DNA from 2 places in the Bacillus sp. JK62 genome. Region 1 is predicted to be linked to the other one. Evidence: predicted binding sites of a transcription regulator. Region 1 holds the regulator's gene; the other holds the start of a gene.
The links. The regulator NrdR, encoded in region 1, represses ribonucleotide reductase genes. The targets are predictions, from matches to a motif close to AACACNATATATNGTGTT.

Region 1 (16,159 bases):
CTTACGGACAAATTGTGGAAGCATTCGGAAAAGACATCCTGCTGGAAAATGGCGATATTGACAGAAAAATACTCGGTTCTATCGTTTTCACTGACGAACAGAAGCGTCTGAAGCTGAATCAGATCGTTCATCCGGCAGTGCGTGCGGAAATGCTGAAACAGCGGGATGAAGCCATTGCGAGAAAAGAGCAGTTCGTCGTTTTGGATATACCGCTTTTGTATGAAAGCCGGCTTGATTATCTTGTCGGCAAGGTGCTCGTCGTCACCGTACCGGCAGACATTCAGCTCAAACGGCTGATGGAGCGGAATTCCCTGACAGAAGAAGAAGCGATGAGCCGGATAACGTCGCAAATGCCTTTAGCGGACAAAGCAAAAAAAGCTGACGCCGTCATTGATAACAGCGGCAGTCTTGAACATACAAAGCACCAGCTTGAGGAAGTATTGAGCGGCTGGGCATAAACAAACACCGTTCGGAAAGCCGAACGGTGTTTTTCTGGTTAAAAATCAAAATTGTCAGGGTCCGGACCGACACGGAGATTTTCGTTCAGATCATCAATCCGCTTCATATCGTCAGCTGACAGTTCGAAATCAAAGACATTTGCATTTTCTTCAATACGGTGTTTTTTAGTTGATTTCGGAATGGTGATGACACCGTTTTGCAAATCCCAGCGCAAAATCACTTGAGCGGCTGATTTGCCGTATTTCTCAGCGATCTCCTGTAAGACGGGGTGATCAAGCAGCTGCCCTTGCATCAATGGCGACCACGCTTCAAGCTGAATGCCTTGTTCAGTGCAGAAAGCAAGCAGTTCTTTCTGTGTCAGGCGCGGGTGGTACTCCACCTGGTTGATCATCGGCTTGATTTCCGTTTCTTTCATAAGATGTTTCAGATGGTGAATTTGGAAATTGCTGACCCCGATCGCCTTAATGCGTCCATCCCGGTAGAGGGTTTCGAGCGCCCGCCACGCATCGATGTACTTTCCTTCGACAGGCCAATGGATCAAATATAAATCTAAATAATCTAAACCGAGTTTTTCTAAGCTTGTGTCAAACGCTTTTAACGTTTCTTCATATCCTAAATCGGCATTCCATACTTTTGACGTGACAAAAATGTCTTCACGTTTTAATCCCGCTTCTTGCAGCCCTTGGCGGATCCCTTCGCCGACACCTTCTTCATTTCCGTAAATCGCGGCGGTATCAACGCTGCGATAGCCGTGCACCAATGCCGTTTTCACCGCGTTGACGAGTTCCGCGCCTTCCTCTACTTTGAAAACTCCGATGCCGAACCAAGGCATCTCTACTCCGTTATGCAATGTTGCTTTTGCTTGTAAATGTGTTGTCATGTATATATTCCTCCTATTATTTTCTGTTGAAAAAATCAAAATGCGCTGAAGAAAAACTCACCTCCTTTCAATGGCAGTGCGGTCCCGCTTTTCAAGCTTCCGGCTCCATCCGGTTAATACGACCGCGCTGAGCACCATCAGCGCCCCGATCCAAGCGGTATGAATGATTCCGATTGAGTCTGTAATGATTCCGCCGGCAAACGAGCCGATCGCGATTCCGGCATTAAATGCCGCGATATTTAAGGCTGATGCTGTATCAACGGCGCTTGGCGCAAAACGTTCACTCAGCATCACGACATATACTTGAAGCCCCGGCACATTCATAAACGCCAACAGCCCCATGAAAATAATGGTGATCAGCCCGGCTGTTTTAAACGGCGCGGTAAAAGTCAGGACAAACAGCACAGCAGCCTGGACAATGAACATATAAAACAAGGCTTTCAGCGGATTCCGGTTTGATAAACGGCCGCCAATCATGTTTCCGATGGCAATCGCAATTCCGTAAATGAGCAGGATGGCCGCGACGGTTTCTTTCTGAAAACCGGTTACCTCCTGAAGAAGCGGAGATAAATACGTAAACACGACAAACGTTCCGCCGTAGCCTAACGCCGTAATAATAAATAAAAGCAATAACCGGCCGTTTGTGACGAGTTTGACCTGCTCGGAAAATGCGGTTTTCGTCCCTTTTCGCAAATGTGACGGAACGAGAAGCGCGTTTGTGAGGAATGCGATGATTCCTACCGCCACAATGACGGCAAAGGCAATCCTCCATCCGAATTGCTGGCCGAGATAGGTGCCGAACGGAACGCCGGTCACCGTAGCCACCGTCAGCCCCGTGAACATGATAGAAATCGCGCTTGCTCTTTTATGCTCCGGCACGATATTGGCGGCGATCGTTGCCCCGATTGACATGAAAATGCCGTGGGAAAAAGCCGAAATGCCCCGTGCCGCCAGTAAGACGCCGATTGAGGAAGCGCTCGCTGCGAGTGTATTTCCGGCGATAAAAATCAACATCACCCAGAGCAGCAGCGTTTTCCGCGACATGCCGGATGTGAGAGACGTTAAAACCGGCGCGCCGAAAGTCACGCCCAGAGCATACATGGAAACGGTAAGTCCCGCCGTTGTCACAGGTATATGCAGATCTTGAGATATAAGCGGCAGCAGTCCGACGCTGATAAATTCGGTTGTGCCGATCGCAAAAGCGCTGACGGCTAATGCCAGCAGCGCTGGTAAATAGCTTTGGCGATGTGAAGACATCTGTTTTCCTCCTTGAACGATAATGTATGGTTGAAATGATGCCGGGTAAACGATATAAGTATAAGAGTACATTCCTTTTCAGCCGGCAAATGTCATTATGATTGATAGAAGTGTCATTGAAAAGAACGTACTTTTAAGTGCCATAGGCACTTTTTAGTTCCTATAGATGAGGAGGAATTACCGTTGCTGAAGAAAAAATACAATATATCCGTAGAGGCGGCGCTTGAAGTGATCGGCGGAAAATGGAAGTGTGTGATCCTCTGCCACCTCATGCGCGGGAAAAAACGGACAAGCGAATTGAAGCGGCTTATGCCGGACATCACCCAGAAGATGCTGACACAGCAATTGCGGGAGCTGGAAGCTGACGGCGTCATCAACCGGATCGTGTACAATCAGGTGCCGCCGAAAGTGGAATACGAGCTGAGTGAATACGGGCACAGTCTGGAAAGAATTTTAAATGCGCTGTGTGACTGGGGCGCGATGCATATTGCTAAACGGTACGGCGAGGTGTCTTCCGTTTTAGAGGACAGCATTTTAAATGACAAATTTAAAGAACCGGGACAAATATAAGAAAAAAAGCAGGCAGCCTGAGACGCTGATCCTGCTTTTTTTATGGAAGAAAGATCATTTTATATGCAAAAAAACCGATTGAACAACATATTGATCGGTATAAGGGTGGATTTTTATCAAGTTGTACTGGCGGATTTCTTTTAATGTGTTATACTATATATAAATAAAGGTAAATTAGAGTGGCATATTAAAAAGGGGTGACCTGAGCATGAAGGTAAAAGTAGCAATCAACGGGTTTGGAAGAATCGGAAGAATGGTGTTCAGAAAAGCAATGGAAGATGATCAAATTCAAATAACAGCCATTAATGCAAGCTATCCCCCGGAAACGCTTGCTCATTTGATAAAGTATGACACAATTCACGGCAAATACGATCAAGAAGTTGAGATTGCCGACGACAGCCTGATCGTCAACGGAAAACATATTATGCTGTTCAATCGCCGGGACCCGAGAGAGCTTCCGTGGAAAGAATGCGGAATAGACATCGTCGTAGAGGCAACGGGGAAATTTAATTCAAAAGAAAAAGCGATGAGCCATATTGAAGCAGGGGCGAAAAAAGTCATTTTAACGGCTCCGGGCAAAAATGAAGACGTTACCATTGTCATGGGAGTAAATGAAGAGCAGTTCAATCCCGATGAACATGTCATTATTTCAAATGCATCCTGCACGACAAACTGTCTTGCGCCGGTCGTCAAAGTGCTTGATCAGGAATTCGGGATTGAAAGCGGCCTGATGACGACTGTTCACGCTTACACGAATGATCAAAAAAATATCGACAATCCGCATAAAGATCTGCGGAGGGCGAGAGCGTGCGGAGAATCCATCATTCCGACTTCTACAGGCGCCGCCAAAGCGCTGTCGCTCGTGCTGCCTCATTTGAAAGGAAAACTTCACGGTCTTGCTTTGCGTGTTCCCGTTCCGAATGTGTCATTAGTGGACCTTGTCTGCGATCTGAAAACAGATGTGTCTGCCGAGCAAGTGAACGCCGCTTTCCAAAGAGCCGCAAAAACGTCGATGTATGGAATTCTTGATTATTCGGATGAGCCGCTCGTTTCTTCGGATTATAATACGAATTCACACTCTGCGATCATCGACGGACTGACAACGATGGTGATGGAAGACCGAAAAGTAAAGGTGCTCGCCTGGTATGACAATGAATGGGGATATTCCTGCCGGGTCGTTGATCTTATCCGTCACGTCGCCGCGCGAATGAAACACCCGTCAGCTGTGTAGACTAAAGATCATGGACATTTGTTAGAAAAAAACCCTTAACGGCATATTCGCAAAAAACACACCTTGCAAAATAAACTTAAACACAGTATACTATCTTTCGTGAACTTCTTGCTCGTGACTGCTTCGGAATTACTTAAAGGGTTAGGACCTCTCCGGACTAACTTTCCCCCGTGGTAAATGGCCGGGTCAGTTCTCGGAAATTCACTTTTTTAATTCTTGTTAAGGGGGGTCCATGATTATGGAAACAATGGGGCGTCACGTCATCTCCGAGCTGTGGGGATGCGATTTTGATAAGCTCAATGACATGGATTTTATTGAAAAAACGTTTGTAAATGCTGCTTTGAAATCAGGAGCTGAGGTGCGCGAGGTCGCATTTCACAAATTTGCACCGCAAGGCGTAAGCGGAGTCGTTATTATCTCTGAGTCACATTTAACGATTCACAGTTTTCCTGAACACGGATATGCAAGCATTGATGTTTATACTTGTGGAGACCTGGATCCTAATGTGGCTGCGGATTACATTGCGGACGCATTACATGCAGATACAAGAGAAAACATTGAAATACCGAGAGGAATGGGGCCTGTACAGATTAAACAGGCACAAGCGAAAGTACTGTAATTTCAAAACGCAAACACAAGGGAGCTAAGCTGAAAAAGCCATTACGCGCTTTGAAGCTGATGCTCCTTTTCTAATGTAAAAAAACAGCATTGCTTTTTCTTTAAGCATTTTTTTTGTAAAATAGAAAAGATAAGGCCGGTCTATCGGCTCTCCCAACAAATAGGCTCATCCTAGAAACGTTGGCGGGCATTTACCGGAAGCTTGCGAACCGCATTACAGCAACGAAACAGATGGGAGCTGATCCAATTTGAAATGTCCTTCATGCCAGCATAACGGTTCCCGCGTACTTGATTCACGGCCTGCGGACGAAGGGAAATCAATCCGCAGAAGGCGGGAATGCGAAGCCTGCCATTACCGCTTCACTACATTTGAGAAGTTTGAAGAGATGCCTCTGATCGTCGTGAAAAAAGAAGGCGTCCGGGAAGAATTCAGCCGTGAAAAAATGCTGCGCGGGTTAATTAAAGCTTGTGAAAAAAGGCCCGTTCCTTTAAAAACATTGGAAGACATGTGCTTTGACATTGAAAAAGAGCTGAGAAACCAAGGCGTATCTGAAGTCAAAAGCGAACTTGTCGGAGAAATGGTAATGGACCGCCTGGCGAAAATCGATGAGGTGTCTTATGTCCGCTTTGCCTCCGTCTACCGGCAGTTTAAGGATATAAACGTGTTTATCGATGAATTGAAAGATTTAATAAAGAAAGAACGCTGAGAGAGCTAAGAGATTGTGTCTGGCTCTTTTCTCATGAGCAAAATTGGCATTTGATAGATCGCAGAAACGGTGTAAAATGAGAGTAGAAACATATCGGAAGGTTTGAGAATCATGGCTGACTATTGGAATGACGTATTGCCTGTAGATCCTTATACGGTCAAAAGCCGTTCGCTTCTTCAGGATGTCGACAGACAGGTTTTGACACATCTGTACCAGCCGCTGATCGGTTCTTTTGCATTCTCCCTTTATATGACCTTATGGGGGGAGCTTGAGCAGAACCGCTTGTGGGGAGCGGAATCCACGCACAGGCAGCTGATGGGCATGATGCAGTCAAATTTAAAAAAGATTCATCATGAACAGGGAAAGCTTGAAGGAATCGGGCTGCTGAAAGTGTATATCCGGGAGTTCGAGCAAAAAGAGCGGATGTTTATTTATGAGCTGCTGCCCCCGCTCAGGCCGAATGATTTTTTTGAAGACGGCATGCTGAATGTCTTTCTTTATAACAGAGTCGGTAAAACGAAATACCAGCAGCTGAGACAATTTTACACGCACCCTTCCGTCGGCGCGGGCGCAAGGGAAATTACCCGTCCGTTTAATCACGCCTTTGCCTCTTTTCAGCCGAGTGAATGGAAAATGACGCCTGATATGGAAGAGGCGATGAAGCTCCCCGAGGACTATGAGACGGCGTCTGTCGGACAAGCGCCTTCCTATACGGTGACGGAGGAAGTGTTTGATTTTGAGCTGTTTTTGGCGGGGTTATCAGAAACGATGATACCGCGCAAATCAATCACACAGGATGTGCGGGAGAGCATTAAAAAGCTTTCATATTTATACGGAATAGATCCTATCTCCATGCAGCACGTCGTCATGACCGCAATTAATGAACAGGATACGATAACGGCAGAAGCGCTGAGGAAAGCGGCCAGCGACTGGTACCAAATTGAAAGAAGCGGCAAGCTTCCGGAACTGATTGATAAAACACAGCCTGTCACCTTGAGAGAAAACCGGACGGAAAAGGACGATTCATTGAACGGCGAACTCATCGCACAGCTTGAGACCATATCACCGAGAAAGCTTCTTCAGGACATTGCGGACGGCACCGAGCCGTCAAAAGCCGACCTGCAGATTATCGCCGATATTATGTTCGAACAAAAGCTTGAGCCCGGCGTCACCAATGTGCTGATTTATTATGTCATGCTGAAAACGGATATGAAGCTGTCCAAAAACTATATCCAAAAAATCGCCGCCCACTGGGCCAGAAAGAAAGTCAAAACGGTACGGGAAGCAATGAAGCTCGCAATCGAAGAGCACAGGCAATATCTTGATTGGGCGGACGGCAAAACAAACGGCGCGGCGCGCGGCAAAAAAACCGTCCGGGAAGAAAAGCGCCCTGATTGGATGAAAGAAGAAGAAACCGGGAAGAAACAAGAACAGACGGCTCTTTCCGCACAGGATCTTGAAGAACAGAAGAAAAAAATGATGGAAGAAATGAAAAAACTGAAAAAATACTCTGCCTATTGAGACAGAGAAGCGGGGTGATATTGAATGGAACCGATCAGCCGATCCTTAGAAGGCGTGACGAAAAGACCTGACTTTCAAAAACGCCTGGAACGAATGCAGCAGCAAGTTATGGCCGACGAAGACGTCCAGGCTTTTTTGAAGGAACAGAAAGATGTAATCAATCAAAGCATGATTGACAGAGGGTTAAATAAACTGTACGAATTCGTTCAGCAAAGCAAACAGTGCGCCTTCTGTTCGAAAGACAGCCGGACGAACAGCCTGCTTGAAGGCTACCATCCGAAGCTTGTGATCAACGGGCGTTCCATTGATATTGAATATTTCGAATGTCCGGAAAAGAGAAAGCTCGACCGCCAGAAAAGGCAAAAGTCCCTGATGAAGAGCATGTATATCCAGCAGGATCTTCTCGGCGCGACGTTTCAGCAGATCGACATTACCGATCCGAGCAGACTCGGCATTTTCCAGCATGTGACGGATTTTCTGAAGAGCTATAATGAAACGGGAAAAGGCAAAGGGCTGTATCTGTACGGAAAATTCGGAATCGGAAAGACATTTATTTTAGCCGCCATTGCCAATGAACTGGCGGAAAAAGAGTATTCATCAATGATCGTATATGTTCCCGAATTTGTCAGAGAGCTGAAAAACTCGCTCCAGGATCAGTCGTTGGAGGCGAAACTGAATATGGTGAAAACGACGCCCGTACTGATGCTTGATGATATCGGAGCGGAATCAATGACAAGCTGGGTCAGGGATGAAGTCATCGGCACCGTGCTTCAGCACAGAATGAGCCAGCAGCTTCCCACTTTCTTCTCGTCTAATTTTTCACCAGACGAGCTGAAGCATCATTTTACGTATTCACAGCGGGGAGAAAAGGAAGAAGTAAAAGCGGCAAGACTGATGGAGCGGATTTTATATTTGGCTTCGCCCGTCCGTCTTGACGGGGAAAACCGCCGCCGTTCATGATGCCGGCGTCCAATGGGAAGGATTTGAGGGAATGAGGAATAAGAAGGCTGTCACTTGGGCTGCGGCTGCGGCGGGAGCGGGTCTTTTGCTGTGGGCAAACCGCAAATATCTGAATCTGTCGCCTAAGGAGATCCGGCTGTGGGTGTTATCGTTCGGTGTTTTTGCGCCGCTTGTGTTTATCGGAATTTCCATCGTCAGGCCTTTTGTGCTGTTTCCCGTATCAATCGTTTCCGTCGCCGGAGGATTGGCGTTCGGCCCGTTTTTCGGCACCATGTATACGCTGGCGGGCTCAATGGGCGCTGCCGCCGCGTCTTTTTTTGCGGCGGGGCTGTTTGCCTTTAATGAGAAAAGCCGTCATGGAAAAATGGAAGCCATTCAAAAGCAGATGAAAACCAATGGCTTCTTTTATATTTTTATCTTGCGCATTCTGCCTGTTAACTTTGATGTGATCAGCTATGCCGCGGGCCTATCGAAAGTCAGGCCGGTAACGTATTTTTTGGCGACCGCAGCGGGCATCATTCCGGGGACGATCGTCCTGAATGTGCTCGGCGCGAGCTTTATGTCCGGCAATGTGCTGACCGTACTCTGCGTGATCTGTCTTTACGTCGTATTTTTATCGCTTCCCGTTATATTTAAAAAGAAGGTGCGTCATTTGTTCGGCGGTGAAAGCTAACCTTTACGTCTATTTTAAAAACATCCCCCATATACTTGTAACAGATGCCGTAAGGGGGGACAAATATGCTTGAAGTGATCTTTGAAGATGACCACGATACCGCCGCTTTTTTACATCTCATTCAGCAATCGGACGACCGGAGACATTTTATTGTCCGTGAAGGCATAAAAAAAGTCGGAATCGCAAGGTCTGAAACGGCTTTTTGCGTTCAGCGCTTTATTGAGCCGATACTTGTCAGGTTTTTTTTGGAATGCAAAGAAGACGAGCATATGCTTTCGCTTATTGAGGACGCATACTGCTTCACCGATCAGGATGAACAGCAGCAAATCCTTCAGCTTGCACACAGCATTATGGAAGGAGAGCTTGAGGATCATCCGTTTGAGCCGAAGAAAGAGCCGCGCGCACAGTTTATTTCAGATGCGCTCCGGACGATTTCACTTGATGCGGGTGTTTTTTCCGTGCGTTCGTTTCAGACGTTCCGGCTCGGCAGGTATTATGAGAGGCTCAGAGAATATGCGGAGGCCGCGATAGATGAATACCGGATGGAACAGGAATATCAAAACTTTATCCAGTCTCTGAGAGATTATGTGACATCCAATCCGCCGCGGATGAAGAAAGTCCGCATCGTACATGACCGGGCTTTTACGCTGTGGGAGCTGCGCTATGTGTCTGAACGGGAACAGAAAAAATACATAGACAGACGGTTTGTGCGGGAGCACCCGATGTATATAGATTCCCATCTCCTTGCGCCGCTGATCTCCATTGCGCCTGAGACGGTCGAACTGTATACGGACAAACCGGAACATATGATGTCAAGAACCATTCAAAACGTGTTTCAGGAGAGGGTGCGCCTTTTTCCGCTGGGCGCGTTTGCAGCCGAGAAGACGGAAGGATAGCCGCACGGACGGCCTTGTGTAAGCGGCGGGGCTGTCTGTGCGAAATCAGACGGAAAACCGAGTTGCATTTTTCTCACAGACATTTTATAATACATAAAAGATTAATGATTGCTACACGTATTGATAAGGACATGAAGCATTGATACCGGCTTTATAAGAGAGGAGAGCCCAGGCTGAAAGCTTTCCAGCTATGGATCATTGTCTTTACCGCCTTTGAACTTCAGCTGTGAACGCGGAATAAGCGCCAGTAATAGCTGACGGGAACTCCCGTTACAGAGCTTAGAGCCGCAGTGCCGAAGCAATCGGCCGCGCGGAAAAAAGGGTGGAACCACGATTCCGTTTATTTAACCTCGTCCCTTTCATAGGGGGCGGGGTTTTTGATTTGCATAAAAAAAGGAGTGACGAAGATGTCAGATATGATCAACATCACATTTCCGGACGGAGCGGTAAAGGAATTTCCGAAAGGAACAACAACAGAAGATATCGCGGCATCCATCAGTCCGGGATTAAAGAAAAAGTCTTTAGCCGGAAAACTGAACGGACAGGAAATTGATTTAAGAACGCCGATTCAAGAGGACGGTGCCGTAGAAATCATTACAGAAGGCACAGAAGAAGGTTTGAACATCATGCGGCACAGCACGGCGCATTTATTGGCCCAGGCGATTAAACGCATTTATAAAGATGTGAAATTCGGAGTCGGCCCCGTCATTGAAAACGGGTTCTATTATGACGTTGAAATGGAGCAGGCGCTGACGCCGGATGACCTTCCGAAGATTGAAAAAGAAATGAAACGCATCATCGGTGAAAATCTGCCGATCATCCGAAAAGAAGTGAGCCGTGATGAAGCAAAAGCCATGTTTGCGGAAATCGGCGATAATCTGAAGCTTGAACTGCTGGATGCGATTCCAGAAGACGAAACGGTCTCTATTTATGAGCAGGGCGAATTTTTTGACCTGTGCCGCGGCGTGCACGTGCCGTCTACAGGCAAAATTAAAGAATTTAAGCTGCTGAGCCTTGCGGGCGCATACTGGCGCGGCGACAGCAAAAACCAAATGCTTCAGCGGATTTACGGCACGGCTTTCTTTAAAAAGGATGACTTGAAAGAGCATTTGCGCATGCTTGAAGAAGCGAAAGAGCGTGACCACCGAAAACTGGGCAAAGAATTAAAATTGTTTGCCAACTCTCAAAAAGTCGGACAAGGTCTGCCGCTCTGGCTGCCGAAAGGCGCGACCATCCGCCGCGTGATCGAGCGCTACATTGTGGATAAAGAGCTGAGCCTCGGTTATGAGCACGTCTATACGCCTGTTCTCGGAAGCAAAGACCTGTACGAAACATCGGGCCACTGGGATCATTATCAGGATACAATGTTCCCGCCGATGGAAATGGACAATGAAACACTCGTGCTCCGTCCGATGAATTGTCCTCACCATATGATGATTTACAAACAGGACATTCACAGCTACCGCGAGCTTCCGATCCGGATTGCAGAGCTGGGAACGATGCACCGATACGAAATGTCCGGGGCGCTTTCAGGTCTTCAGCGCGTACGCGGCATGACGTTAAATGACGCGCACATTTTCGTCCGCCCTGATCAGATTAAAGAAGAATTCATCCGCACCGTCCGTTTGATTCAAGACGTATACGAAGACTTCGGCCTGAATGATTACACATTCCGCCTGTCTTACCGCGATCCTGAAGACACGGAAAAATATTTTGATGATGATGAGATGTGGAACAAAGCGCAATCCATGCTGAAGGCGGCAATGGATGAGATGGGGCACGACTATTATGAAGCGGAAGGCGAAGCGGCGTTTTACGGCCCTAAACTTGACGTGCAGGTGAAAACGGCGATCGGCAAAGAAGAGACATTGTCAACTGTACAGCTTGACTTCCTTCTTCCGGAACGCTTTGATCTCACTTACGTCGGAGAAGACGGCAAACAGCACCGCCCTGTCGTTATTCACCGCGGCGTCGTGTCAACGATGGAGCGTTTCGTTGCTTTCTTAATCGAAGAGCACAAGGGCGCCCTTCCGACATGGCTTGCGCCGGTGCAATTCCAAGTCATTCCTGTATCACCGTCCGTGCATCTTGACTATGCGAAAAAAGTGCAGGAGCGCCTGCAGCGCGAAGGCCTGCGTGTCGAGCTTGACAGCCGGGACGAAAAAATCGGCTATAAAATCCGTGAAGCGCAAATGCAAAAAATCCCGTACATGCTTGTGGTCGGTGACCAAGAAGCGGAAAACGGCGCGGTAAACGTCCGGAAATACGGCGAGCAGAAATCAGAAACCGTCTCATTGGACGATTTTGTGAAAAAGGCTGTAGCCGAAGCGAAAAAATAACCGGAAATACAAAAACCCCGTTCATTCAGAATGGGGTTTTTTAGCGTATAAAATTATCTTTCTTTTTGTTTCTCTATAATCGCAAACAGCTCGTGAAGATCGCTGATCACGTAATCAGGCGCAATGTCCGTATCATTTTTCTTTTGTGTCCGGTTTACCCAGACTGTCGTAATGCCTGCCCGTTTCGCTCCCAATATATCAGTATTGAGGTTATCTCCGACCATCATGGCGTCTTCTTTTTTCAGGTTCAGGAGGCCGAGGCAATGTTCGAATATGGAGGCATCGGGTTTCCCTTTTCCGAAAGCGCCTGAGATGACGATTTCATTAAAATAAGGCGCGAGCTCAGGAACGCCGGCGAGTTTTTCTTTCTGCAGGCTGGGATCGCCGTTTGTCAGCAGAAGCAATTCATAAACACCTTTCAGCTTATCAAGCACCGCAAACGTTTCATCATACACATACGGACGCTGTCTGCGTTCCGCCGCGAAAAACTCCGCCAAATATTCGCCGTAAGCCGCATCGTCTATACCGACGCTTTTTAAGCCGTTCGTCCAGGCGTTTCGTCTGTATTCCGGCGCAATCCGATTCAGCTGTTTAAATCCTTCGCTGACCGGCTCGGAAAAATTCGCCCACAATCCTTCAAACGGATTAATGCCGATCATGACCGTATAAGGATAGGTTTCGTATGACATATACAATTCCCGTGCCGCTTTCCGTACCGCCTCTTCAAATGTATGCGGGTCAAGGCCATATTTTTTTTCCGCTTGTAAACATGTTTCCCTGAATGTTGTTCTGACGCTTTTTTCATCCCATAACAGTGTATTGTCCAAATCAAAAAATACGGCTTTCATGATCTTCTCCTCTTTGTTATATTCTGAAACTCTCTGCCGCAAGGCTCCCGTTTATTCTACAATAGATACATAGACTGTGAAAGATGTTTTCAGATGATTTGAAAAAAACAGGCAGGTTTGTGTCAGATTCTGTCTCAGGCTCTAAAACGTGATAAAATACAATTTGAAAGAACAGGTGAAAAGTATGCTGCATTTGATCATCATGATGCTGGAAAGAGTCGGAATTATCGTCATATTGGGATTTGTTCTGGCTCATACCAGATTGTTCAGACAGGCGCTCCAGCAGCCTGAGAGCTATAAAGGCAAAGCGGTGCTGATTTCAATTTTCTCGCTGTTCAGTATCATCAGCAACTATACGGGAATAGAAATTCAGCGGAATACAATCATGAATAATGATTGGGTGTTTCAAATTAATCCGTCCGGTTCAATTGCCAATACAAGAATTATGGGCGTTGAAATCGGCGGACTCTTAGGCGGTCCGTATGTGGGAATCGGCGTCGGCATACTGGCCGGCCTGCATCGTTTATCACTCGGCGGCGCGACCGCAGTCAGCTGTGCCGTCTCATCCGTTTTAGCGGGCATTTTGTCCGGCTGGATCGGACGGTATTTCAGAAAACGCTATGCGATGCCGACACCGCGTGTGGCCGCGCTTGTCGGACTCGGAATGGAATCGCTGCAAATGCTGCTCATCCTCTTGATGGCCAAGCCGTTTTCTGATGCTTGGACGCTTGTGAGCATCATCGGCATCCCGATGATATTGGTAAACGGGTCAGGGACTTTTATTTTTCTTTCGATCATTCAGTCGATTATCCGGAAGGAAGAACGGGCGAGAGCCCTTGAAACCCACAGGGTGCTGATGATTGCCGATCAGACGCTTCCGTTTTTCCGCCAAGGGCTGAATGAAAGCTCATGCAAAAGCGTCGCCGCCATCATCCACAGGCAAACAGGAACGGACGCGGTATCGCTTACGGATAACGAAAAGATTTTGGCGCACGTCGGCGCGGGTGCCGACCATCATATTCCGTCTGAAAGCCTGATCACCGGATTGTCAAAACGCGTCATTAAAACGGGTCATATTATGAAAGCGACATCAAAGGAAGAAATTGAATGCACGCACGATCCCTGTCCGCTGCATGCGGCGATTGTATTGCCGCTGACGTCAAACGGCAAAACGATCGGGACGCTGAAAATGTACTTTAAAAGCCCGTCAGGTTTAAGCCGGGTTGAAGAAGAGCTTGCAGAAGGACTCGCCATGCTGTTTTCCACCCAGCTTGAACTCGGCGAGGCGGAACTGCAGAGCAAATTGCTGAAAGACGCAGAAATAAAGGCGCTTCAAGCACAGGTCAATCCGCATTTTCTGTTTAATGCGATCAATACGATTTCTGCTCTTTGCCGTACGGATGTGGAAAAAACCCGAAAGCTTCTGCTGCAGCTCAGCGTCTATTTCCGTTCCAATCTGCAGGGGGCAAGGCAGCTGCTCATCCCGCTTTCTAAAGAACTGAACCATCTGCAGGCGTATCTATCATTGGAGCAGGCCCGTTTTCCCGGGAAATATAAAATCAGTCTTGAAATCGAATGCGGTTTGGAGGACATCGAAATTCCTCCTTTTGTGCTGCAGATTCTCGTCGAAAATGCGCTTCGCCATGCATTTTCAAGAAAGCAGGACAGCTGTGCCGTCAATGTCAGCGTGGTATCCGCCGGTCAGTCGGTTTTAATGCGGGTTGGAGATAACGGTAGGGGAATTGATCCGGAATTGCTGTCCGTGCTCGGAAACCGTCCGCTCCCGTCTAAAGAAGGGACGGGAACCGCGCTTTACAATTTAAATCAGCGGCTGATCGGGCTGTTCGGCCCACAAGCAGCCCTGCGATTGGAAAGTGAGGCCGGCAAAGGTACGGACGTATCATTTGAGCTGCCTTTGAAACTGATGACTAAAGGAGAAGAACATGCTGAAGGTGTTAATCGTTGATGATGAAATGCTGGCAAGAGATGAATTAGCTTATTTGCTGAAACGGACGAATGAAGTAAGTGACATAAACGAAGCTGAAAATATTGAATCCGCTTTTGACAGTATGATGGATCAAAAACCGGATCTGCTGTTTTTGGACGTTGATTTGTCAGGAGAAAACGGATTTGACATTGCCAAACGGCTGAAAAACATGAAAAATCCGCCCGCCGTCGTTTTTGCGACGGCGTATGACCAATTTGCTTTAAAAGCTTTTGAAGTCGACGCGCTCGATTATTTAACGAAGCCTTTTGATGAAGAAAGAGTGCGCCAGACGATCAGAAAGTTTAAAAGAGTGAAGCTGGACAGGGCAGGAGCCGTCTCGGAGCAGCCGTCCGCAGCCGGAGCGCATAAACTGGCTGTATCAGCCGGTGAATCTATTGTCATTTTAGATACGAAGGACATTATTTACGCCGGCATGGAGGACGGACACGTTTCCGTCAAAACGTTTGCCGCGTCTTATTCCGTTCATGAAACTTTGGCGGTCATTGAGAAAAAACTGCCTGATACGGGTTTCTTGAGAGTGCACCGCGCGTTCATCGTGAATACGGAGCATATTACGGAAATTCATCCGTGGTTTAATTCGACTTACAATCTGATCTTAAAAGACGGCTCTAAAATTCCCGTCAGCCGTACATACGCCAAGGACTTAAAAAAGCTGCTTCATATTATATGAGGCGGCTTTTGCATTTCAGCAGCCGTTTTTTGCATTTCAGAATGAATATTCAGCCGTTTGTTATGAAAGCGCTTTAAAAATCAATTTCTCTTTTATAATGGACCTAACAAAGAGAAAGAGGTGAAGAAAATGAGTGCGAAAAAAGTGTACGGATTTCTGACACAAGCATTTATTTTTGCCGTAATTATGCTCATATCTAATGGGATTGCAGCGATTGTCCCCATTCCTATACCCGCTTCCGTAGTAGGTTTGGTGTTATTATTTGTCCTCTTATGCCTGAAAGTGATTAAGCTTGAACAAGTAGAAACGCTGGGAACATCATTAACGTCACTGATCGGATTTTTATTTGTCCCGTCGGGCATCTCCGTGATGAATTCACTTGGCGTCATGCAGCAGTACGGCGTGCAGATCGCACTCGTCATCTTACTCGCCACCATCATTCTGTTAGGGGCGACGGGCCTTTTTTCTCAGCTGATCTTGTCTGTCAGCCAAAAACGTCAGAAGGCTGCTCCGGCTGATAAA
Region 2 (16,159 bases), on a different contig from region 1:
CGTACGATAAAAAGAGTGATCAATCAAGAGTATTCGTGAGCTTAAAAAAAGACAAACCAGTGAAAGGTGAGTAAACTGAAAAAAAAGGAGGTTTGTCCCTTGGCAAAACATCACTTTTATTTAAAAGCAAATTGGCCCGGAAATCGCAATGACGTCGGCGATATTAAAAGCGGCCGGCTGGAAACGGCTGTGTCCATTCCTAAGGAAATGGACGGACCCGGAGAAGGCACAAATCCTGATGAAATGCTGCTTGGAGCGGCTGCGACCTGTTATATTATAACGCTTGCGGCGATGATGGAAAGAAGCGGTCTGGATAAAGAAGATCTACATATGGAATCTGAAGGAATTGTAGACGTCACGAACGGTGTGTTCACGTACCAGAAAATCATTCACCGCCCGTTTATATTATTAAAGCCGGATGCAGCCGAAACGGACTTTACGCTCGCCAGGAAGTTAGCGCAAAAAGCGGAGTCCTCCTGTATGATTTCACGAGCGATCCAAGGAAACGTGGAGATGGAGCTTGAGGTTGAAGTAAAAGCTGCCCGCGCTTGACGAGTTCAAACGGTCAGCTCCGGGCCGTTTGATTTTTTTTAGCTTTTTGAGACTTGGAACGGTTCAGCAGGATGACGCCTGTGATGACAAAAATAAGCCCGATCATCATTTTGGCTGTCATGGCTTCCTTAAAAACAAAAAAGCCGACAATTGCCGTTAAAGCCGTGCCGACACCTGACCATGTCGCGTATGCGGCGGATAAATCAAGGCTTTTCAAAGAGAAGCTCAAAAACATAAAAGAGGCTCCGATTCCGGCAATGACGCCGAGAGCGGGCCATAAGTGCGTAAAACCGTCCGACAGCTTCAGCATCGTGCTTCCGAACACTTCTGATACAATGGCTAATGCCAGGCAGAGTAATCCTTTCATATCATGCTTCTCCTTTCTACCAATTCATCAGAATGACACCGGCTAATAAGAATACAAGTCCGATGACGGCCTGCTTGTCCAGTTTTTCATGAAACCATTTCGCTCCGATAATGGATGCGAGCACCGTTCCGGCTCCGCTCCATGTTGCATAGGATAAGCTGAGCGGAATGAGATTCAGTGTCAGTGAAAGCATATAAAAGGCCAATGAATAGCCTGCCACTACAAGCGCGCTCGGCAAAAACCGCGTAAATCCGCGGGAGACCTTCAGCATGGCCGCGCCGATTGACTCTGATAAAATAGCAATTGTGAGGAAGATATAACCCAGAATCATATCAAATCCCCCTCTCATCATAATCCTTATGCCTTTTGTTTAAGGCAGTAAAATAAAATAATATCCGAACTTTGCCCGCCAAGTCAAGACATTAGGCCTATATAAAAAGGCCCCTGAAAGGAGCCCTTTTTGATTGTCTTAGTAGTAATACGGATAGTAAGGGTAGCCGTAACCTCCGTACAAATACGGGTTGAACAAAGCGCTTCCGACAAGCCCCCCGACAAGCCCTCCGACAAACGGTCCGCCGTAAAAACCAAACGGCCGTCCGAACCCGCCAAACCAAGGGCGGCCAAACCAAGGCCGGCCAAAACCAAAACCCGGCCGCCCGAAGCCGAATCCGAATCCGGGACGCCCGAACCCGAAGCCCGGCCGTCCAAACCCAAATCCGGGCCGTCCAAACTGTCTCATATCACTATCTGCTTCGTATGTGTATTCTTCATTCATAATTTAGGTACCTCCAAGAATAAATTTGAGATGATAACAGAGTATTCAGCCCACCAATTTTTGATTGGGCGTTTATCAAAAAATAAAGGAGTGAGCTTTTGTGGGCCTGTATCAGTCCGATTGGTCAAAAAAACCTCCGCACACACACGCATACCGGGCTGTTACGGATGTAGTGCAGGGGCATTACCATGTGATCGAAGGCTTTTCGCAGCCGGAGAACGGCAGCAATACAGATGAGCATACACATTTCTATACGGGCATCACCTCGTTTGAAAACGGCCATTTTCATAGGTATTACGGCATTTCCGGCCCTGCCATCCCGAGGGTTGACGGAACACATTACCATGAGCTTTCAGAGACCACCTTTGCCGCCTACAATGAGCCGATTCAGATCCAGCACGGCGGCGTCGTTTACGATCCGCGGGAGAAAGGACGGAAAACGCACCGCCATACGCTCAAAGGAAAAACGAGAGAGGTTGTCGGAAACGAGCCGATCGGGTGGTAGCGGATGTTTAGCGCTCAGGAAAAAGGGCAAAATGGATAGGTGCCTGAAGAAATGAATGCTATAATTAGGGGGAGATTTATAAAAGAGAGTGATACATATTGAAAAATAAAAAACAGCCTGTCGTCATACTCGTCGGACCGACGGCAGTCGGAAAAACAAAACTAAGCATCGGACTCGCGAAAATGCTGAATGCGGAAATCATCAGCGGAGATTCCATGCAGGTATATAAAGGGATGGACATCGGAACGGCCAAAGTCACCGAAGAAGAGACAGAAGGCGTGCCGCATCACCTGATTGATATTTTGGAGCCGTCCGACACTTTTTCAACGGCGGATTATCAGAAAATGGTAAGGGGAAAAATCACCGAGATTGCCGGTAGAGGAAAGCTGCCGATGATTGTCGGGGGGACTGGTCTGTACATTCAGTCCGTGCTGTATGACTATACGTTCACGGAAAACTCCGGCGACCCTGTATTCCGGGAGCGCATGGAGAAACTGGCGGCTGAAGAAGGGGCGGAAGCGCTTCATGCCAAGCTTGCGGCAGCCGACCCGGAAGCGGCGGCAGCCATTCATCAAAACAATACGCGAAGAGTCATCCGCGCGCTCGAAATCCTGCATGTATCGGGAAAAACAATGTCAGAGCATCTTAAAACCCAAAAACGGGAGCTGCTTTACAATGCGGTTCTTATCGGTCTTACAATGGACAGAGAAGTGCTGTACGGCCGGATTAACGAGCGCGTTGACCTGATGCTGGAAACCGGCCTTCTTGACGAAGTAAAGCGGCTGTATGACATGAATATCCGGGACAGCCAATCGATTCAGGCGATCGGCTATAAAGAGCTGTATGAATATCTTGATGGAAAAGTGCCGCTCCCTCAGGCTGTGGAGCAATTAAAACAAAATTCAAGGCGATATGCGAAACGCCAGCTGACCTGGTTTCGCAATAAAATGCCCGTTTCATGGACAGATATGACGCCGCCTGTTGATATTGAGCAGAAAAAAAAGGAAATTTTCGAGTGCATAGCAGGAAAACTGGAAATTTAATCGAAACAGTATTGTATTGAGAACCAAGGAGGACGAAACATGAAACCGATTAATATTCAAGATCAGTTTTTGAATCAAATCCGAAAAGACAATACGTTCGTCACGGTGTTTTTACTCAACGGCTTTCAGCTTCGCGGCCAGGTAAAAGGCTTTGACAACTTTACCGTTTTGCTCGAAACGGAGGGGAAGCAGCAGCTTATTTATAAACATGCCATCTCCACGTTCGCCCCGCAAAAAAACGTCCAGCTTGAGCTTGAATAGACTTTTTGACAAAGACCATGAACAATGGTCTTTTTCTATGCGCGTCTGTATATTGCAGGCCGTATATCGGAAAGATAAAAGGGGGTACGGAAAATCGTGTTCGAAAGTGAAAATGAACTGAGAAGAATCAGGATTACGCTCGTTTGGATCGCTGTTTTTTTGCTGTTTGGAGCTTGCAGCAATCACGAGACGGTGGTGACGGATGATGACGGCGGCTTGGCGGATGCCGAACCGCAGACAGAAGGCATGGTGCAGCTGGAACATAATCGTTTCGGCATTGTCGAGGACGGTTACTTAAAAATATACCGCTATGATGAAAAAACGAATAAAATCGAACTGAAAAAAGAAACGGCGCTGGATGAGCTTGAATAAATTTCACAAGCGTTCGAATTTACAAAGCGGGCCGCACAAGCTACACTAAGTACTGACATTGATCATGCAGAGGGTGAGACGATTGAAACACAAGGTGATAATCAACCATTGGGAAGAAACTTGTGAAGATGATTCCTGCTATGAATATGGAACCAGCATCATCGTTGACGGCAAAGAACTGATCAGAGAGGCTTCCATCACAAGCGCTCTGAAAGCCGTACTGAAAGAAATCGGTGCTGATGTGGAGATTGAAGAAACCGTTGAAAGCGAAAAAAAATGTGATTCTTACAAAAAATAAGAATAAAAGTCTAGACTACTAAGCAGTTTTTTTTCATGTTATGATAGACATCGGCTTACACATGACACCTTGAGTAGGATGAGAGATGATTCTCGTTCTGCTCTCTTTTTTGGGCGTTAATCGGGCCGGAGCCAAAGTCCGCTCTTTCAAAAATATGAATTTTTTATAAATCGATCTCAATATGTTGTGTTTTTTTGAGAGGTTAGTATACTATATATAGTGTTAAGAGATTCATTATTTTTGATAGGTCGTGATAAGGATGGTTCAAATCATATTTGATTCAAAGACAGGGAATGTTCAGCGTTTTGTGAATAAAACAGACTTTCAGCTGATCCGCAAGGTGGACGAAACGGACCACGTGGACACTCCGTTTGTTTTGGTCACCTACACGACAAACTTCGGTCAGGTACCGGCATCAACACAATCATTTCTCGAAAAATACGCCCATCTCTTATTAGGAGTCGCTGCGAGCGGCAACAAAGTATGGGGCGATAACTTTGCAAAAAGCGCCGATACCATCTCTAGACAATATCAGGTGCCGATCTTGCACAAATTTGAACTCAGCGGCACATCTAAAGACGTTGAATTGTTTACTCAGGAGGTAGAAAGAGTTGTCACAAAATCAAGTGCCAAAATGGATCCAGTTAAATAACGAAATCATGATCCAACAAGATGGAAAATTCCAGTTTGATAAAGATAAAGAGGCTGTACATAGCTATTTTGTAGACTATATCAATCAAAACACAGTTTTCTTTCACGATTTAAAAGAGAAGCTGGATTATTTGATTGAAAACCAATACTACGAAGAGGAATTCTTAAGCCTTTATTCTTTTGAAGACATTAAAGAAGTGTTTAAGACAGCTTACGCTAAGAAGTTTCGTTTTCCTTCCTTCATGAGTGCGTTTAAATTCTATAATGACTATGCTTTGAAAACGAATGACAAGAAAAAAATCCTCGAGCGTTATGAGGACCGGATCTCAATTGTTGCGCTGTTCTTCGCAAACGGCGACACTGAGAAAGCAAAAGAATATGTAAATCTGATGATCAATCAGGAATATCAGCCGAGCACACCGACATTTTTGAATGCCGGCAGAAAACGCCGCGGAGAACTTGTGAGCTGTTTCTTGCTCGAAGTCAATGATTCCTTAAACGACATTTCAAGAGCGATCGATATTTCCATGCAGCTGTCTAAACTGGGCGGCGGGGTTTCTCTTAATCTGTCCAAGCTTCGCGCGAAAGGTGAAGCGATTAAAGATGTTGAAAACGCCACAAAAGGTGTTGTAGGCGTCATGAAGCTTCTTGATAACGCGTTCCGTTATGCTGACCAAATGGGGCAAAGACAAGGCTCTGGCGCGGCGTACTTAAACATTTTCCACCGCGATATCAATGACTTTCTTGATACGAAAAAGATTTCTGCGGATGAAGATGTGCGTGTCAAAACGCTTTCTATCGGTGTCGTCATTCCGGATAAGTTCGTTGAGCTTGCACGTGAGGACAAAGCGGCTTATGTATTCTATCCGCACACGATTTATAAAGAATACGGCCAGCATATGGATGAGATGGACATGACGGCGATGTATGAGGAGCTTGTCGACAACCCGCGTGTCAAAAAAGAAAAAGTGAATGCGCGCAAATTGCTTGAAAAGCTTGCCGTTCTCCGTTCTGAGTCAGGTTATCCGTACATTATGTTCCAGGACAACGTAAACAAAGAGCATGCGAATAACCACGTATCAAAAGTGAAATTCTCGAACCTTTGCTCTGAAGTGCTTCAGGCGTCACAGGTTTCGGCTTACACAGATTATGACGAGGAAGACGAAATCGGCCTGGACATTTCCTGCAACCTTGGTTCATTAAATATTTTGAATGTCATGAAGCATAAATCGATTGAGCGCACGGTGAAACTCGCGACGGATTCCCTGACTCATGTATCTGAGACGACGGATATCCGCAACGCGCCGGCAGTCAGACGCGCGAACAAAGCGATGAAGTCGATCGGTTTAGGCGCCATGAACCTTCACGGCTACCTGGCCCAAAACGGCATCGCTTATGAAAGCCCGGAAGCAAGAGATTTCGCGAATACGTTCTTTATGATGGTGAACTTTTATTCCATCCAGCGTTCTGCTGAGCTTGCGAAAGAAAAAGGCGAAACGTTTGAGCATTATGAAGGCTCCACTTATGCAACGGGAGAATATTTCAATAAATACATCGAAAAAGAGTTCTCACCGGCATACGAAAAAATCGCTGCGCTCTTTGAAGGCATGCACATCCCGACAATCGAAGACTGGAAAGAGCTGAAGGCGTTTGTCGCTGAAAACGGCATGTACCACAGCTACAGACTGTGCATCGCGCCGACAGGCTCCATTTCCTATGTCCAATCCAGCACGGCGTCCGTTATGCCGATCATGGAACGGATCGAAGAAAGAACATACGGAAATTCAAAAACGTATTACCCGATGCCGGGGTTAGCGTCTAATAACTGGTTCTTCTACAAAGAAGCTTATGATATGGACATGTTCAAAGTAGTGGATATGATCGCGACAATCCAGCAGCATATCGATCAGGGAATCAGCTTTACCCTGTTTTTGAAAGATACGATGACAACTCGTGATCTGAACCGTATTGATCTGTATGCCCACCATAGAGGCATCAAAACCATTTACTATGCAAGAACGAAAGATACCGGGCAGGACAGCTGTCTTTCTTGTGTCGTTTGATTAAAGGAGAGTTAACAGTGACAAAAATTTATGACGCAGCAAACTGGTCAAAGCATGAAGATGATTTCACCCAAATGTTTTACAACCAAAACGTAAAGCAGTTTTGGCTTCCGGAAGAGATCGCATTAAACGGCGATCTTCTTACTTGGAAGTATTTGGGTAAAAATGAGCAGGATACGTACATGAAGGTGCTCGCCGGCCTGACACTGCTTGATACAGAGCAGGGGAACACAGGCATGCCGATTGTGGCCGAGCACGTCGAAGGCCATCAGCGAAAAGCGGTTCTTAATTTCATGGCGATGATGGAGAACGCGGTGCACGCAAAATCATATTCAAATATTTTTATGACGCTTGCTCCGACTGAAACGATCAACGAAGTATTTGAATGGGTTAAACAAAATAAATATCTGCAGAAAAAAGCGCAAATGATTGTCGGGCTTTACAAAGCCATTCAAAAAGATGATGAAATTTCACTGTTCAAAGCGATGGTTGCTTCCGTCTATCTGGAAAGCTTCCTTTTCTACAGCGGTTTCTATTATCCGTTATATTTCTACGGACAAGGAAAACTGATGCAAAGCGGTGAGATCATCAACCTGATCCTTCGTGACGAAGCGATCCACGGTGTATACGTCGGACTGCTGGCACAGGAAATATACAATAAACAAACAGAAGCGAAAAAAGCGGAACTTCGCGAATTTGCGGTTGAGCTTTTAGAAGAGCTTTATCACAATGAGCTTGAATATACAGAGGATCTCTACGACCAAGTCGGGCTGTCTCATGACGTAAAGAAATTCATCCGCTATAACGCCAATAAAGCTTTGATGAACTTAGGGTTCGATCCTTACTTTGAAGAAGAGGATATTAATCCGATCGTATTAAACGGATTAAACACCAAAACAAAATCACATGATTTCTTCTCCATGAAAGGGAACGGCTACAAAAAGGCGACGGTAGAACCGATTAAGGACGAAGATTTTTATTTTGGCCAAGATGAAGAGCAGATATAATATCTGCTCTTTTGGCTTGAGTGGAGAGGTAAGACAGGAGGAACGGGCATGAATAAAATGGATGAAATCATCTTGGCTGCACCGCGGAGTGACGTCTTTCAAAACGAAATGCTGACATTTCAGGGAGTCAACAGCCAGGATGAACGTATCATAAAAATTATGGCTCAGATTGAGGCGCATTTTTTTGAAATCAGAAGAGGCGACGCGGAAGAGGACCCGCGATTTAAACAGCCGATTCCTTATGTCGTCATCCGCCGTGATGATGAGGTATTTGTGTATGAGCGGCTCGCGGGCGGAGGGGAATCGCGCCTCCATAATAAGCTTTCTCTCGGCTTCGGCGGACACATGAACCCTATGGAAGGGGCGGCTTCATTTTCGGAAGTGCTGAAACAGAACACCGACCGGGAGCTGGCGGAAGAACTGTACATTCGCGAGGAGGACAAACAAAACATTGTCACACTCGGCCTGATCAATGATGATGAAAACGATGTAGGGAAGGTGCATATCGGCATCCTTTCTGCGCTCCAGTTAGCGTCTGCGGCACAAGTCGAAGTGAAAGAAAAAGATCAAATCGCCGGGTGCTGGATGAAACTGAGCGAACTGAAAGAGGAAAATGTGTATCAGCGTCTTGAAGCTTGGTCTCAGTTTGTCGCCGATATACTTCAATAACAAAAAACCCCCGTTCGTCCCAAAAAAGGGAGAGCAGGGGTTTTTTCATTTAGTCTTGCACAATGAAGGCATCAAATCCGGCTTTTTCGGCCCGCGCTGCCAACGCTTCAGCATAATCTCTGAAAGAGAATGCGCCGATCTGCACTTTGAAGAAGCCGCCTTTTGGAAGCACAATCGCGTCAAAACCTTTAGACACCGCATCGGCTGCAAGCGCATCAGCATTTGCTTTCACGTTGAATGCGCCGATTTGCACTTTATATAAGTCAGCCTTTTTTTTTAGACCGAAAGCTTGCTCCAAGCCCTTGGCATGTCCTCTTGCAAGGCTTTCAATAAAACTGGCTGTTTTCAGTTTGTTTGCATCAGCTGACGTATCAACAAAACCATTCTCCGTCAAAATCGCCGGCATCCTTGTCTCCCGCAGCACATGGAAGTTGGCTGTTTTTTTTCCGCGGTCATTAAAACCCGATGCTTGAATTACTTGCGTGTGGACGGCTGATTGGTAAGTCGAGGTCGGCGCTCCGACACCGGGGTAAATATAGCTTTCGAATCCGGTTCCGCCTCCTGAGTTAATATGAATGGATAAAAAATAATCTGCGCCCCAGCTGTTGGCGGCATCCGTTCTTTCCGTCAGGCTGACCGTCTTATCGCTTGTCCTGCTCATCGTGACAGAAACTCCTTCATACTCATTCGTCAGAATCGTGCGCAAAGCCAGTGCGATCTCCAGCGTGACCGCTTTTTCCTGAAGTCCGTTTCCGGTTGCACCTGAATCAGTTCCGCCATGACCGGGGTCTATAAAAATTTTAACCATTCTCCATCACCTCATTACAGCATATGATGATGTTCAAAAGGTGCTTGTACGGCTGTCATTCATGAAAAAAATGAGAGATACACCCAACATTTCCCGGAAAATAAAAATAAATGGTTTGTCCTCCCGTTTCTGCTGAATACAATAAGAAATGAAAAATATTTCTCGGGAAAGCGCAGGATTCAACATCATTCCCGAAGAGAACGGAAAAAGTGACAGATAAAGAGGAAAACAGGCCTCATGATGATAGGCGGATGTCACCGAACCTCTTCATCATGAGTAAGATAAAGAGAGAACAGAGAGGTGAGCATGTTGGAGCGCGCTGTAACCTATAAAAATAACGGACAAATTAACATCATTCTTAATGGCCAAAAGCAAGTGCTGACAAATGCAGAAGCTGAGGCGGAATATCAGGCCGCCCTGCAAAAAAATGAAGCCAAGCACAGCATTCTGAAAGAAATTGAAAAAGAAATGAACACATTAGTGGGTATGGAAGAAATGAAGCGCAACATTAAAGAAATTTACGCGTGGATATTCGTCAACCAAAAACGGGCCGAACAAGGGCTGAAAGTCGGAAAACAAGCTCTTCATATGATGTTCAAAGGGAACCCCGGCACCGGGAAAACCACTGTCGCGAGACTGATCGGCAAGCTTTTCTTCGAAATGAACGTTCTTTCCAAAGGACATCTGATCGAAGCGGAACGTGCCGATCTCGTCGGTGAATACATCGGACATACGGCGCAAAAAACGAGAGATCTGATTAAAAAATCGCTCGGGGGCATTTTATTCATTGATGAAGCATACTCACTTGCAAGGGGCGGAGAAAAGGATTTCGGTAAAGAGGCGATTGATACGCTTGTCAAACATATGGAAGACAAACAGCATGAATTTATTCTGATCCTGGCAGGGTACTCGAGAGAAATGACACAATTCCTGTCATTAAATCCCGGCCTGCAATCGCGTTTCCCTATCAGCATCGATTTTCCGGATTACTCTGTCACTCAGCTGATGGACATCGCAAAGCGCATGATAGCAGAGCGGGAGTATCAATTAAGCCAGGAAGCCGAGTGGAAGTTAAAAGATTACTTAATGACAGTAAAAAGCACGACAAGCCCCATTAAATTCAGCAACGGGCGCTTTGTCAGAAACGTGATTGAAAAATCAATCCGCGCTCAGGCCATGAGGCTTTTAATGGGAGACCAATACTTAAAAAACGATTTAATGACGATCAAGAGCCAGGATTTACTTATAAAAGATGAGGCGGCAGCTCACGAATAGACCTCTCAGCCGGTCTGAGGGGTCTATTTTTTATTTCTCTCTTTAAAACCCGCCGGATGTGTGGTATACGCCCTGCGGGTTTGGTATGATAGTACTACTGCCCAATACGACACAGAAAGGAACATCCATTTGAACGAACAGGAAGGAAAAAAAGAAACGGTCATTTTGGTCGGCTGCCAGCTTCCGCACATGACAGATGAGCACTTTGAACATTCCATGGAAGAGCTTGCTTCATTGACAAAAACGGCTGACGGAACGGTGCTGACCCGGATTACGCAAAAACGGAACAGAGCGGATGCCGCTACATACATAGGCAAGGGGAAAGTAGACGAGCTGAAGGCGCTGTGTGAAGAGCTTGAAGCGGATCTGGTTATTTTTAATGATGAACTGTCACCGAGCCAGCTTAAATCACTCGCCACTGCAATTGAAGCGAAGATCATCGACCGCACGCAGCTTATTTTGGATATATTCGCAAAAAGGGCGAAGACGAGAGAAGGAAAGCTTCAGATCGAATTGGCCCAGCTTCAATACGCGCTGCCGCGTCTGAGCGGACAAGGAATCAATCTCTCAAGACAAGGCGGCGGAATCGGGACGAGAGGGCCCGGTGAGACAAAGCTTGAAACAGACCGGCGCCACATTAGAAACCGCATACACGAAATTAACGTGCAGCTGTCAACGGTTATCCGCCACAGAAGCCGTTATCGGGAGAGACGCAAAAAGAACGGCGTGCTTCAGGCTGCACTCGTCGGTTATACTAATGCAGGAAAATCAACGTGGTTCAATCAATTAACAAGCTCAGACAGCTATGAAGAAGATCTGCTGTTTGCAACACTTGATCCGATGACGAGAAAGATGGCGCTCCCAAGCGGCTACAGCGTCCTTTTGTCTGATACGGTCGGCTTCATTCAGGATCTGCCGACGACGCTGATTGCCGCTTTCCGTTCAACGCTTGAGGAAGTGAAGGAAGCAGACTTGATCATTCATGTCATTGATTCATCCAATGAAGATTATGCCGGGCATGAACAGACTGTCCTCGGACTGTTAAAAGAGCTTGAGGCAGATGATATTCCGGTGCTGACCGCTTATAACAAACGTGATGAGACACTTCCTGACTTCATCCCGACAGCGGGAGAAGGCCACATCATGATCAGCGCCCGAATCGCCGGGGATGAAGCGAAACTAAAAGCGGAAATCGAAGCTTATTTGCGCCGGGAGCTGATGACGCCGTATGAAGTTCATGTGCCTGCCGCCGAAGGCAAATTGATGTCACGCATCAAATCAGAGACCATGATCGACAGTCTTTATTTTAATGAAGAAAATGAACGCTACGAAGTCTCAGGTTATGTACAGGAAGAACAAAGCATACTCGGAGAATTGAAGAAATTCATGTAAGGAAGGTATACACAACATGTTTGACACACTGACCCACGGCGCTCTTTTACAAAAAACCGCCGAAGAAACAGAAGCGGAAATCTCCGCCATTCATAAAAGAATAGAAGAAATCAGTGAACGGAATGAATGGAGAGTCCTGCAAAGCTACAGAAAACATAAAGTAAGCGATACGCATTTTACGCCTTCAACCGGATACGGTTATGATGATATCGGACGAGATACACTGGAGAAGATCTATGCTGATGTGTTCGGAGGAGAGGCGGGACTTGTGCGGCCGCAAATCATTTCCGGTACGCATGCGATTTCAATCGCGCTCTTCGGCGTGCTGAGACCCGGGGACGAATTGCTTTATATCACAGGCAAGCCTTACGATACACTCGAGGAAATCGTCGGAGTAAGAGGCGGGGAGTATTCAGGCTCGCTTAAGGAATTTCAAATCGGATACAATGCAGTCGATTTAACATCAGAAGGCAGAGTGGACTTTGAAGCAGTCCGGGCTGCAATCCAACCGAATACAAAAGTGATCGGCATCCAGCGTTCAAAAGGATATGCGAATCGTCCGTCTTTCAGAATAAATGAAATTGAAGAGATGATTCGTTTCGTAAAGGAAATCAAAGAAGATGTCATTGTTTTTGTGGACAATTGCTACGGAGAATTTGCAGAAGAGCGGGAACCCTGCCACGTCGGAGCAGATCTTATGGCCGGCTCCCTGATTAAAAACCCGGGCGGCGGCCTTGCTAAAACGGGCGGCTATCTTGTAGGGAAAGCCAAGTGGATTGAGGCCTGCTCTTACCGGATGACCTCCCCGGGAATCGGAAGTGAAGCCGGGGCTTCGCTTTATTCACTGCAGGAAATGTATCAAGGTTTCTTTCTCGCTCCGCATGTAGTGGCGCAAAGCTTGAAGGGAGCGGTATTTACCGCCCGTTTTCTTGAAAAGCTCGGCTTTACGTCAAACCCTGCATGGAATGCGCCGAGAACGGATCTGATTCAATCAGTTGAGTTTCAGGACCCTGATAAGATGATCGCTTTTTGCCAGGCGATACAATATGCTTCACCGATTAATGCGCATGTGACGCCTTATCCGAGCTATATGCCGGGATATGAAGACGATGTCATTATGGCAGCGGGCACTTTCGTACAGGGAGCAAGCATTGAATTATCAGCAGATGGACCTATCAGACCGCCTTATGTCGCGTATGTCCAAGGAGGATTAACCTACGCGCACGTGAAAAATGCGATTTGCAGCGCCGTAAATGCTTTAATGGAAAAAGAGCTGATTTAGGCCGGTTGCAATTTTCAAAGAATTTGATGTTAAGATTCCTTACATTGTATTGACACAAAATATAACATCACCTATAATGAGACTAAGATAAGAAAAGGAGGAAATTGAGATGAGTGATAACATTCGCCGCTCAATGCCTTTATTTCCAATTGGGATTGTCATGCAGTTAACAGAACTTTCTGCCCGGCAAATTCGATATTATGAGGAAAATGGATTGATATTTCCAGCGAGAAGCGAAGGAAATAGACGATTATTTTCATTCCATGATGTAGATAAACTGTTAGAAATCAAAAATCTGATTGAACAAGGCGTCAATATGGCGGGGATCAAACAAATTCTGGATAAGGCATCTGCCGAACCGGAAGAAAAATCCGAAAAAACCGCCAAACCGATGAAGCACAATCTGTCTGATGACGAACTCAGAAAGCTTCTGAAAAACGAACTGATGCAGGCAGGCCGTTTCCAGCGGGGAAATACTTTCCGCCAAGGTGACATGTCCCGATTCTTTCATTAATCCGTTAGCAACTGTTTTGCTATATACATTTACCTTTTAGAGGAGGAGTTTTACGAAATGGCAAAGTACACAAGAGAAGACATCGTAAAATTAGTAAATGAGGAAAACGTAAAGTATATCCGCCTTCAATTCACAGACATTCTCGGAACGATTAAAAACGTGGAAATTCCTGTGAGCCAGCTTGAAAAAGCACTTGATAATAAATGCATGTTCGACGGTTCTTCCATCGAAGGTTTCGTCCGTATCGAAGAGTCTGATATGTACTTATATCCTGATCTGAACACTTTTGTAATCTTCCCGTGGACGGCTGAAAAAGGTAAAGTAGCACGCTTCATCTGTGACATTTACAATCCGGACGGCACGCCGTTCGAAGGTGACCCGCGTAACAACCTCAAACGGATTCTGAAAGAAATGAAAGAACTCGGTTTCAGCGATTTCAATCTTGGACCTGAGCCTGAATTCTTCCTGTTTAAATTAGATGAAAAAGGCGAACCGACGCTTGAATTGAACGATAAAGGCGGATACTTCGACCTGGCTCCGACTGACTTGGGAGAAAACTGCCGCCGCGATATCGTGCTTGAGCTTGAAGAAATGGGCTTTGAAATCGAAGCATCTCACCATGAAGTTGCTCCGGGTCAGCACGAAATCGATTTTAAATATGCCGGTGCCATCCGTTCTTGTGACGACATCCAAACTTTCAAACTGGTTGTCAAAACGATCGCCCGCAAACACGGTCTGCATGCGACATTCATGCCAAAACCGCTGTTCGGCGTAAACGGTTCCGGTATGCACTGCAACCTATCACTCTTTAAAGATAACGTTAACGCATTCTTTGATAAAGACGCTGATCTTCAGCTGAGTGAAACAGCAAAACATTTCATTGCCGGTATCGTAAAACACGCGACAAGCTTTACGGCTGTCACAAACCCGACAGTGAACTCTTACAAACGCCTTGTTCCGGGCTATGAAGCACCTTGCTACGTGGCATGGAGCGCGCAAAACAGAAGCCCGCTGATCCGTATCCCGGCTTCCCGCGGCATCAGCACGCGTGTTGAAGTCCGCAGCGTAGACCCGGCGGCAAACCCGTACCTGGCGTTAAGCGTATTGCTTGCAGCAGGCCTTGACGGAATCAAAAACAAACTTGAAGCACCGGCTCCGATTGACCGCAACATCTACGTCATGAGCAAAGAAGAGCGCATGGAAAACGGCATCGTAGATCTTCCGGCGACACTGGCGGAAGCTCTCGACGAATTCAAATCAAACGAAGTCATGGTTGCAGCGCTCGGCGAGCACCTGTTCGAACACTTCATCGAAGCAAAAGAAATCGAATGGGATATGTTCCGCACGCAAGTTCACCCTTGGGAGCGCGAACAATACATGTCTCAGTATTAATCTCTCAATCCCTTGGCACTATTGGTGTCAGGGGATTTTTTGATTTTGTCATAAGATTAAAAGAACAATATTTTTGGTCCTTGACCAAAATATGACCAAAAAAAATTGAAGTTATGAATCTAACTCCATAATTGAGGACACGTATTTATTGTAATCCCTTATTCGGTTTAGGATGAAGGCTACATGAAGCCAATTATGCTCTAAAATTGAACCGGCCATTTTTATTTTCAAAAAGCAGGAGCAGGAAATTCATCAATTTTGATACGAAGTAAACTATAAGGTTTCTGTCGTAAGTCTTCTCCATAATGAAATCTAGCCTGCCGATGTAATTGGTTCACGATGACGTATAAGTATCCATCCGGACCAATCGAAAAAGTATCCGGCCATAAAATTCTCGGATCATGTGCGATGGTTTCCATTGTGCCATTCGGCAGCATCTTTCGAATACTATTGTTCTCATAATCTCCGGCATAAACGGCTCCTTTTGCATCTGTAATCATTCCATCAGACGCGCCTTTTTCTCCCCAATACGCCACATGATAAAGTAAATCCATGTCCGATATATTTCTATCTCTCAGGGCTTCTGTTGAGATCGAAAACAGATGACGGCTGGTCAGTGGACAAAAAAATAATACCTTTCCGTCAGGAGAAATCGCAATACCGTCGGATGCCAGCCTAAATGGGGAAGTTGAACCATCCCTGTTACGATTCATCAAAATTTTACCTTCTACTTTCGGTACAAAAGAGGAATCCGGTGAAGTTGGATTTGCTCCATTTAACCGTCTAAATGCGTTTCCGGTTTCTAAATCAACGACGATAATAGCTCCTGGTCCTTTGGAAGAAGAATCCGTTATATAGGCATAACCTGCAGTTCCAACACGAAAATCAAATCGGACATCATTCAGGTAAGTTGTTGGAAGGACAACATCTTCT

Region 2: nrdI (class Ib ribonucleoside-diphosphate reductase assembly flavoprotein NrdI) is a predicted target of NrdR. The motif match lies at 4,380-4,397, and genes of this name have one in related genera.

Annotation. Positions count from the first base shown of each region.
Region 1 covers NZ_JBSJQA010000002.1:175,285-191,443, forward strand. Annotated here, with positions in the region: gene coaE (dephospho-CoA kinase) at 1-458, shown strand, start outside; gene ACWJJ4_RS06030 (aldo/keto reductase) at 497-1,339, opposite strand; gene ACWJJ4_RS06035 (MFS transporter) at 1,397-2,596, opposite strand; gene ACWJJ4_RS06040 (winged helix-turn-helix transcriptional regulator) at 2,780-3,166, shown strand; gene ACWJJ4_RS06045 (glyceraldehyde-3-phosphate dehydrogenase) at 3,375-4,397, shown strand; gene speD (adenosylmethionine decarboxylase) at 4,636-5,016, shown strand; gene nrdR (transcriptional regulator NrdR) at 5,264-5,722, shown strand; gene ACWJJ4_RS06060 (replication initiation and membrane attachment family protein) at 5,834-7,243, shown strand; gene dnaI (primosomal protein DnaI) at 7,268-8,203, shown strand; gene ACWJJ4_RS06070 (TVP38/TMEM64 family protein) at 8,235-8,876, shown strand; gene ytxC (putative sporulation protein YtxC) at 8,942-9,772, shown strand; gene thrS (threonine--tRNA ligase) at 10,180-12,111, shown strand; gene ACWJJ4_RS06085 (HAD family hydrolase) at 12,165-12,959, opposite strand; gene ACWJJ4_RS06090 (LytS/YhcK type 5TM receptor domain-containing protein) at 13,144-14,925, shown strand; gene ACWJJ4_RS06095 (LytR/AlgR family response regulator transcription factor) at 14,903-15,637, shown strand; gene lrgA (antiholin-like murein hydrolase modulator LrgA) at 15,767-16,159, shown strand, end outside.
Region 2 covers NZ_JBSJQA010000006.1:362,658-378,816, reverse strand. Annotated here, with positions in the region: gene ACWJJ4_RS15460 (poly-gamma-glutamate hydrolase family protein) at 1-39, shown strand, start outside; gene ACWJJ4_RS15455 (OsmC family protein) at 100-552, shown strand; gene erbB (SMR family multidrug efflux transporter EbrB) at 566-919, opposite strand; gene erbA (SMR family multidrug efflux transporter EbrA) at 936-1,250, opposite strand; gene ACWJJ4_RS15440 (hypothetical protein) at 1,389-1,694, opposite strand; gene ACWJJ4_RS15435 (YmaF family protein) at 1,795-2,199, shown strand; gene miaA (tRNA (adenosine(37)-N6)-dimethylallyltransferase MiaA) at 2,298-3,242, shown strand; gene hfq (RNA chaperone Hfq) at 3,282-3,503, shown strand; gene ACWJJ4_RS15420 (YmzC family protein) at 3,600-3,875, shown strand; gene ACWJJ4_RS15415 (hypothetical protein) at 3,958-4,173, shown strand; gene nrdI (class Ib ribonucleoside-diphosphate reductase assembly flavoprotein NrdI) at 4,433-4,825, shown strand; gene nrdE (class 1b ribonucleoside-diphosphate reductase subunit alpha) at 4,785-6,887, shown strand; gene nrdF (class 1b ribonucleoside-diphosphate reductase subunit beta) at 6,905-7,894, shown strand; gene ACWJJ4_RS15395 (hypothetical protein) at 7,943-8,563, shown strand; gene ACWJJ4_RS15390 (N-acetylmuramoyl-L-alanine amidase) at 8,613-9,371, opposite strand; gene spoVK (stage V sporulation protein K) at 9,678-10,646, shown strand; gene hflX (GTPase HflX) at 10,776-12,038, shown strand; gene ACWJJ4_RS15375 (methionine gamma-lyase family protein) at 12,055-13,320, shown strand; gene ACWJJ4_RS15370 (MerR family transcriptional regulator) at 13,430-13,834, shown strand; gene glnA (type I glutamate--ammonia ligase) at 13,892-15,226, shown strand; gene ACWJJ4_RS15360 (L-dopachrome tautomerase-related protein) at 15,454-16,159, opposite strand, start outside.